Regions from separate parts of the Clostridium estertheticum genome, predicted to be linked through region 1. Evidence: riboswitches for the same ligand, from Rfam matches in the RefSeq annotation. Region 1 holds a riboswitch; the other holds the start of a gene.

Region 1 (3,435 bases):
GTGGATAAATATATCTGCTTGCCCTATTTTTGTGATTTTAGATTTAGCTATTTAGTTTCAATTATTCATGTTTTTTATTGATTTATGTCTTTTCTAATTTGGGTTTGCATAAGAATTAGTAGATCAAAAAAACTTATAGGAAAGGACGTGTAATAGAGTGAGTAATAAGAAAAAGAGCGAAACAGGACAGGTTAAAGAAGGATTCATGGCTCGCGCCGGATTTGTTCTCGCAGATTGGAGTGAAAAGTGGTTCCCAGATGCCTATATATTTGCGATTATTGCGGTGGTTATTGTAGGATTGGCAGCACTATTTATGGGACGTACTCCTATACAAATTGGTGTTGATTTTGGTTCTCACTTTTGGGATTTAGTACCATTCGCGATGCAAATGGCATTTGTTGTAATTAGTGGTTATGTCGTAGCTACGTCTAAACCAGTCAACAGGCTTATTGTAAAACTATCAGCTATTCCAAAAACTCCAAAGACTGCGGTTGCCTTCGTTGCTTTCTTTGCAATGGTTGCATCTTTGTTAAGTTGGGGATTTAGCTTAATTTTTAGTGGAATATTGATTCGAGAAGTGAGCAAACGGGTAAAAGGTGTTGATTACAGAGCGATAGGTGCAGCAGGATACCTTGGTCTCGGAAGTATTTGGGCTTTAGGACTTTCTTCCGCACCAGCGCTACTTATGACAACGAAGTCATCTATTCCTACTTCATTGTATAAAATTAGCGGTACAATACCACTTACAGAAACTATTTTTACTTGGCAAAACTTAGTAATGATTATAGTACTTATTGTTATGTCGGTTACAATTTGTTATTACTCTACTCCTAACGCAGATAAGGCTAAAACGGCAGAAATGGCTGGTATTAATTACGGAGAAGGGGAAGACACCAAGGAAAGAACCAAAGCTGAGAAGCCTGGTGAGTGGTTAGAGTATAGTCCTATATTAACTTTTGTAATCGTATCCATAGGAATTGTCTATGTTTTTAATGTAATTAACACTAAAGGGCCTATAGCTGCTCTAGATCTTAATACGTATAATTTTATCTTTTTAATGTTAGGTATGTTATTACACTGGACTCCAAGAAGTTTTTTGAATGCAGCAGCTAAGGCTATACCTGCTACTGGTGGTGTACTGATTCAATTCCCTATTTATGCAGGTATTTTTGGTGTGTTAATGGGTTCTGGGCTTACTGAATTATTAATGAAGTTTTTCCTTTCCATTTCTACTCAAAATACATTTCCAGCCATTGTTGGAATTTATTCTGCCATTCTAGGGCTCTTCCTTCCATCAGGCGGTGGAAAATTCGTAGTAGAAGCACCATATCTTCTTGAGGCGGCAAAACATTTACATGTTGGACTTGGATGGGTGGTGCAAGTATATAATGCAGCTGAGGCTTTACCGAATTTCATCAATCCTTTCTGGATGTTACCATTGATGGGTATTATGGGCGTGAAAGCAAGGGATCTTGCAGGATTTTCAATTTTGCAGTTAGTATTCCATTTGCCGGTTGTTATTTTTATGGTATGGATTTTGGCAAAAACGGTGCCTTATATTCCAGCAATCTTTTAATTAGTTTATAGGGTTTATATTGGGTGTAGTAATTAAAGTTATATTATCTTGAACTTTATTATTTAAAACTGTAATATATCTTAGAAAATTGAATAAAGTGGTATCATAAGAAATTTTAGGAGGTTGGAGTGTAAATAATATAATTAAGTTAGATACAAAATTAAAATAAAATTTAATAATTTAACATAAATAGAGGTGCAAATAAAGGGGTAGTTTTTGAATGCTAAGGATAGGAACATCCAATGTCAAAAATGAAGGAGTTGTTTGCCGAAAGGATATTTTGGTTCTTAAAGATATTCTTGGTGATAGAAAATAGTATTTCTATCACTGTCATGAAGTTCTTATGGAGAGCTATTTATGTAATGGAAAGTTAATTTTTCATTGCATTAATAGGTTTTTGTTTCTATTAATTAAGGCACTGAAAATTCAGTGCCTTTTTCTGTGTACACAATAGAATCAACCTAGGATTGCAAATTAGACACTATGATTAAAAAGGAGGATAAAATGAAATCTTTAATTAGATTAAGAATGAGTGCTCATGATGCACATTATGGTGGAAATTTAGTGGATGGAGCAAGAATGCTTCAATTATTCGGGGATGTGGCTACAGAACTTCTAATTCTAAATGATGGTGATGAAGGATTATTCAAAGCCTATGATGCTGTAGAGTTTTTAGAACCAGTTTATGCGGGAGATTATATAGAAGCGGTTGGAGAAATAGTGAGTGTAGGGAATTCTTCAAGAAAAATGATTTTTGAGGCAAGGAAGATTATAGTGCCAAGGCCAGATATAAATGATTCAGCTTGTGATGTATTAGATGAACCAATAGTTGTTTGCAAGGCAAGTGGAACTTGTGTGGTTCTAAAAGATAAACAAAGAAAATAGAGAACAACAAGGAGGTAACAGATGGAAAAATTAATAATTACTGCGGCTATATGCGGAGCGGAAGTTACAAAAGAACACAATCTAAATGTGCCTTATACTATTCTTGAAATAGCAATGGAAGCTGAAAAAGCATATAAAGCAGGAGCTAGCATTATTCATTTGCATGTAAGGAAAGATGATGGAACACCCACTCAAGACTTAATAAGATTCGAGGCATGCATGGAAGCTATAAAAGAAAGGTGCCCAGATGTAATCATTCAACCGTCAACTGGTGGAGCAGTAGGGATGAGTAACACAGAAAGATTACAACCTATAAATCTTAGACCAGAAATGGCAACTTTAGATGCAGGAACTTGTAATTTTGGTGGAGATGACATATTTGTAAATACTGAAAATACAATTAAAGAATTTGGAGAAAGGATGATTGAATCTGGCGTAAAACCGGAAATTGAGGTTTTTGATAAGGGAATGGTAGACATGGCTATAAGGCTTCAAAAGAAAGGTTTTATTAAAACACCAATGCATTTTAATTTTGTTATGGGTGTAAATGGTGGGATTAATGCATCACCAAGAGATCTATTATTTATGCAAGAAAGTATACCAGCGGGGAGTACTTTCACAGTATCAGGAATTGGGAGATATGAGTTTCAAATGGTAGCTATGGCTATTATTATGGGTGGGCATGTAAGAGTTGGATTTGAAGATAATGTATATATTGAAAAGGGTGTCCCAGCTAAATCAAATGCAGAATTAGTAGAAAGAGTAGTTAGAATTGCGAAGGATCTTAGTAGAGAAATTGCAACTCCACATGAAGCAAGAAAAATACTAGGTTTATTGCCTTAAATGAAGATAAGCATAAATGTTGTTATGTCCTAAAAATGAATAGAAGGAGGCAAAATAAGTGAATAAAGTTGTAGAGTTAGAACAAATTAGACCTCTACTTAAAGACGGAATGTCAATAATGATAGGTGGGT
Region 2 (3,435 bases), 1.4 Mb from region 1:
CCTGGATTATGAGTTTTTGGATAAGGACTCTTTTTCCTCCAAAGTACATCATCTGGAAGAAGGCCCGTGAGAGCTTCACGTAGAATTCCTTTTTCACGTCCTTTATAATATTTCATATCCATAGGAATATTATAGGCATATTCTACAAGTCTTTGGTCTGCAAAAGGAACTCTTACTTCAAGGCCACTCGCCATACTCATTCTATCTTTCCTTGTAAGCAAGGTTATCATAAACCATTTTATATTTAAATAGAATAATTCTCTCATTCTATGCTCTCTTTGACTTTCACCAGGAACACCTGGAACCTGTCTTAAACTTTCATCATATTTATCTTGAACATACTCTTCTAGTGGAAGACTCTGAAGATCACCAGAGAGTATACTTTTTCTATCATTTACGAATTTTGACCATGGGAATGTAGTCGCATTAATATCTTCCTCGCGTCTAAACCATGGATAACCACCAAAGAGTTCATCAGCGCATTCGCCAGAAAGAGCAACTGTAGAATTTTTTCTTACCTCTTTGCAAAAGAGATATAATGATGAGTCTACGTCAGCCATACCTGGTAAATCGGTAGCCATAACAGCATCTTTAAGATATGAGGAAAGCTCGGGTGTATCAATTAATATATCGTGATGATCAGATCCAATATAGTCTACCATTTTATAAATCCAGTCTGCATCCGTATTTGGTTGAAATTCTGTAGGTTTAAAAAACTTTCTATTATCAACATAATCTATAGAATAGGTGTTCAAGTTAGGCATATTATTTTTCTTGAAATAGGTAGAGGCTACTGCCGAAATTATACTTGAGTCAAGACCGCCAGATAAAAATGTGCACACTGGAACATCCGCAACTAGTTGCCTTTCTATTGAATCTACAAGCAATGAACGTATGTGATCTGTAGTTGTAGATAAATTCTCATCATGTGTTTTAGCAGTAAGTTTCCAATATTCTTTTGTTTTAATACCCTCCTTATTATAAATTAAGTTATGCGATGGTGGTAATTCTTTTATATTTTGAAAGATGCCACTACCAAGAGGTCTTGCAGGTCCAAAGCCGAATAGCTCAGTAAGACCTTGTTTATCAAGGATTGGGTCTACCAACGGATGAGCTAAAAGTGTCTTTATCTCTGAACCGAAAATTAATGAATTATCCTTGAGTGTATAAAATAGTGGCTTAACCCCTAGTGGATCTCTCGCTAAAAATAATGTTTGATGTGTTTCATTCCAAACTCCAAAGGCATAAATGCCGTTTATATGTTTAACACATTCGGCTCCCCAGAAAATAAAAGCTACTAGAAGCACTTCAGTATCAGAATATGAGGTAAAACTAAAACCATTTTCTTTTAATATCTTCCGTACGTCTTCTGTATTATATAGCTCACCATTATAAACGATAGTATAGGTATTATTGCCTATTTTTCTTGTCATAGGTTGTGAGCCGCCTTCTGGATCAACAACCACAAGACGCCTATGACCTAAAAGCGCATGCTTTGAAAAATGAAAACCACCGGCATCAGGTCCTCTTTGTTTTAATGTATCGGTCATTTTAAAAAGAATTCTATTATCTTTTTCAATATTAGCGTACAAATTAATCCATCCTGCAATACCGCACATTTTATCATCTCCTAAATTTAAATAACATTGTCATATATATGTTATGTTATTTATTTTGAAAGGTGTATATAAATAGTATAGGTTAATTTAGAATTCAGTAAAAACTCAGATAATTGACACTTGTACTTCTAAACATATTATGATAAACTAGAGACTAATTAAATAATAAACTACCTAGGGTAGAGGTGCTGTGTCTATTAGTACTTATTTGGAGCATGCAAGCGAGGATAAATAAGAAAAGGAGTTATGGCCGAAGAAAATATATTTGGTAAAATTATTTTCTGGTTTTACACATAATATGTGTAGGGTTGTCACTAATTTATTAGTGGAGAGCTACAAGGTACACGAAGTTTGTGTAAAAATACATATTTTATGCAGCAAGGGTGTTCCTTTGCTGCATTATTTTTTTTTGGAAACATGTATTAACAGTATAGAAGAAAATTTAATAATATTAATTACATAATAAGGATTCGAAAAAGTTGTAAAATTATTAGCTGTTAATAGGCAGCGACCCAGGAGATGATTTAATAATGTCAGTAGTTGTCCAAAAGTATGGGGGTTCATCTGTAGGTACTACAGAAAAAATTAAAAAGATCGCACAAAGTATAATAAAAAGAAAAGATAAGGATACGGATTTAGTAATAGTAGTATCAGCTATGGGAGATACTACAGATGATTTATTATCCTTATCAAAAGGGATAGGAGAAGAGCCAGATAAAAGGGAATTAGATGCATTACTCTCAACGGGAGAAATAATTTCAAGTGCATTACTTGCTATGGCAATTAAGGGACTTGGATATGATGCAATAAGTTATACCGCATACCAAATTGGAATTAAGACTAGTGGACAATATGGTAAGGCATTAATTGAGGATATACATGGTAACAAAATTAAAAAAAGTTTAAAAGAAGGTAAAATTGTAATAGTTGCTGGCTTTCAAGGAATAAATGGAGAAGGTGATATTACTACACTTGGTAGAGGTGGTTCTGATACTACTGCGGTTGCATTAGCTGTAAAGCTTGATGGAAGATGTGAAATATATACGGATGTTTCTGGTATATATAGTGTAGATCCCAGAGCTTATAGCGAGGCTAAAAAATTAGATGAAATAGAATATGAAGAGATGCTTGAACTTGCAAGTTTAGGAGCTCAGATAATGCATTCAAGGTCAATCGAGCTTGCTCAAAAATATGGTATACCTATATACGTAGGATTAAGTGATAGTGATATTAAAGGAACTGTAATTAAGGAGGTAAAAAACGTGAATATGGAAAGTAAACCAGTAACTGGTATTGCAACAAATGATGATGATGTTGCGGTAACTCTTAAGAATATACCTAAAGATGTAAATATATTGTCCACGATATTTGAAGCTATAGGAAGTAAAAGGGTTAATATAGATATGATAAGTCAATCATCACCTGTAGATGGAATGGTGAGTGTGTCATTCACAATTCCTAAAGAAAGCTTAAAGGATAGTTTGAAAATTATAGAAAAATTAACAGGTGATAATAAAGTTATAGTTGATGAGGATATAACTAAATTTTCTATGGTGGGTCTGGGTATGAAGACAACCTCTGGAGTAGCTGCTAGAATGTTTAAGGTTTTTAGTGCAAATGATATCGAGATTAAAATGATTACTACATCAGAAATAAGAATTACTTGTGCAATTAAAACTAGTGATAAACTAAAGGCTATAAAGATTGTTGCAAATGAATTTAATTTATAAATAATATAGCGATATAAGGAGGGATTTATGTGAGATTTTTCGGTAACGTAAAAGATGAGAATAATACGCTAAGTATTGCAGGTGTA

The links. A riboswitch is a leader RNA that binds a small molecule or an ion and turns the genes downstream of it on or off. The one in region 1 is predicted to bind lysine.
Region 2: it holds a riboswitch for lysine, as region 1 does, so the genes downstream of both, A7L45_RS20070 (aspartate kinase) here and kal (3-aminobutyryl-CoA ammonia lyase) in region 1, are expected to answer to the same signal.

What each region holds. Positions count from the first base shown of each region.
Region 1 covers NZ_CP015756.1:907,467-910,901, forward strand. Annotated here, with positions in the region: gene A7L45_RS04335 (short-chain fatty acid transporter) at 158-1,576, shown strand; lysine riboswitch at 1,759-1,938, shown strand; gene kal (3-aminobutyryl-CoA ammonia lyase) at 2,081-2,461, shown strand; gene kce (3-keto-5-aminohexanoate cleavage enzyme) at 2,483-3,304, shown strand; gene atoD (acetate CoA-transferase subunit alpha) at 3,363-3,435, shown strand, end outside.
Region 2 covers NZ_CP015756.1:4,304,933-4,308,367, reverse strand. Annotated here, with positions in the region: gene asnB (asparagine synthase (glutamine-hydrolyzing)) at 1-1,619, opposite strand, end outside; lysine riboswitch at 1,792-1,963, shown strand; gene A7L45_RS20070 (aspartate kinase) at 2,150-3,349, shown strand; gene lysA (diaminopimelate decarboxylase) at 3,379-3,435, shown strand, end outside.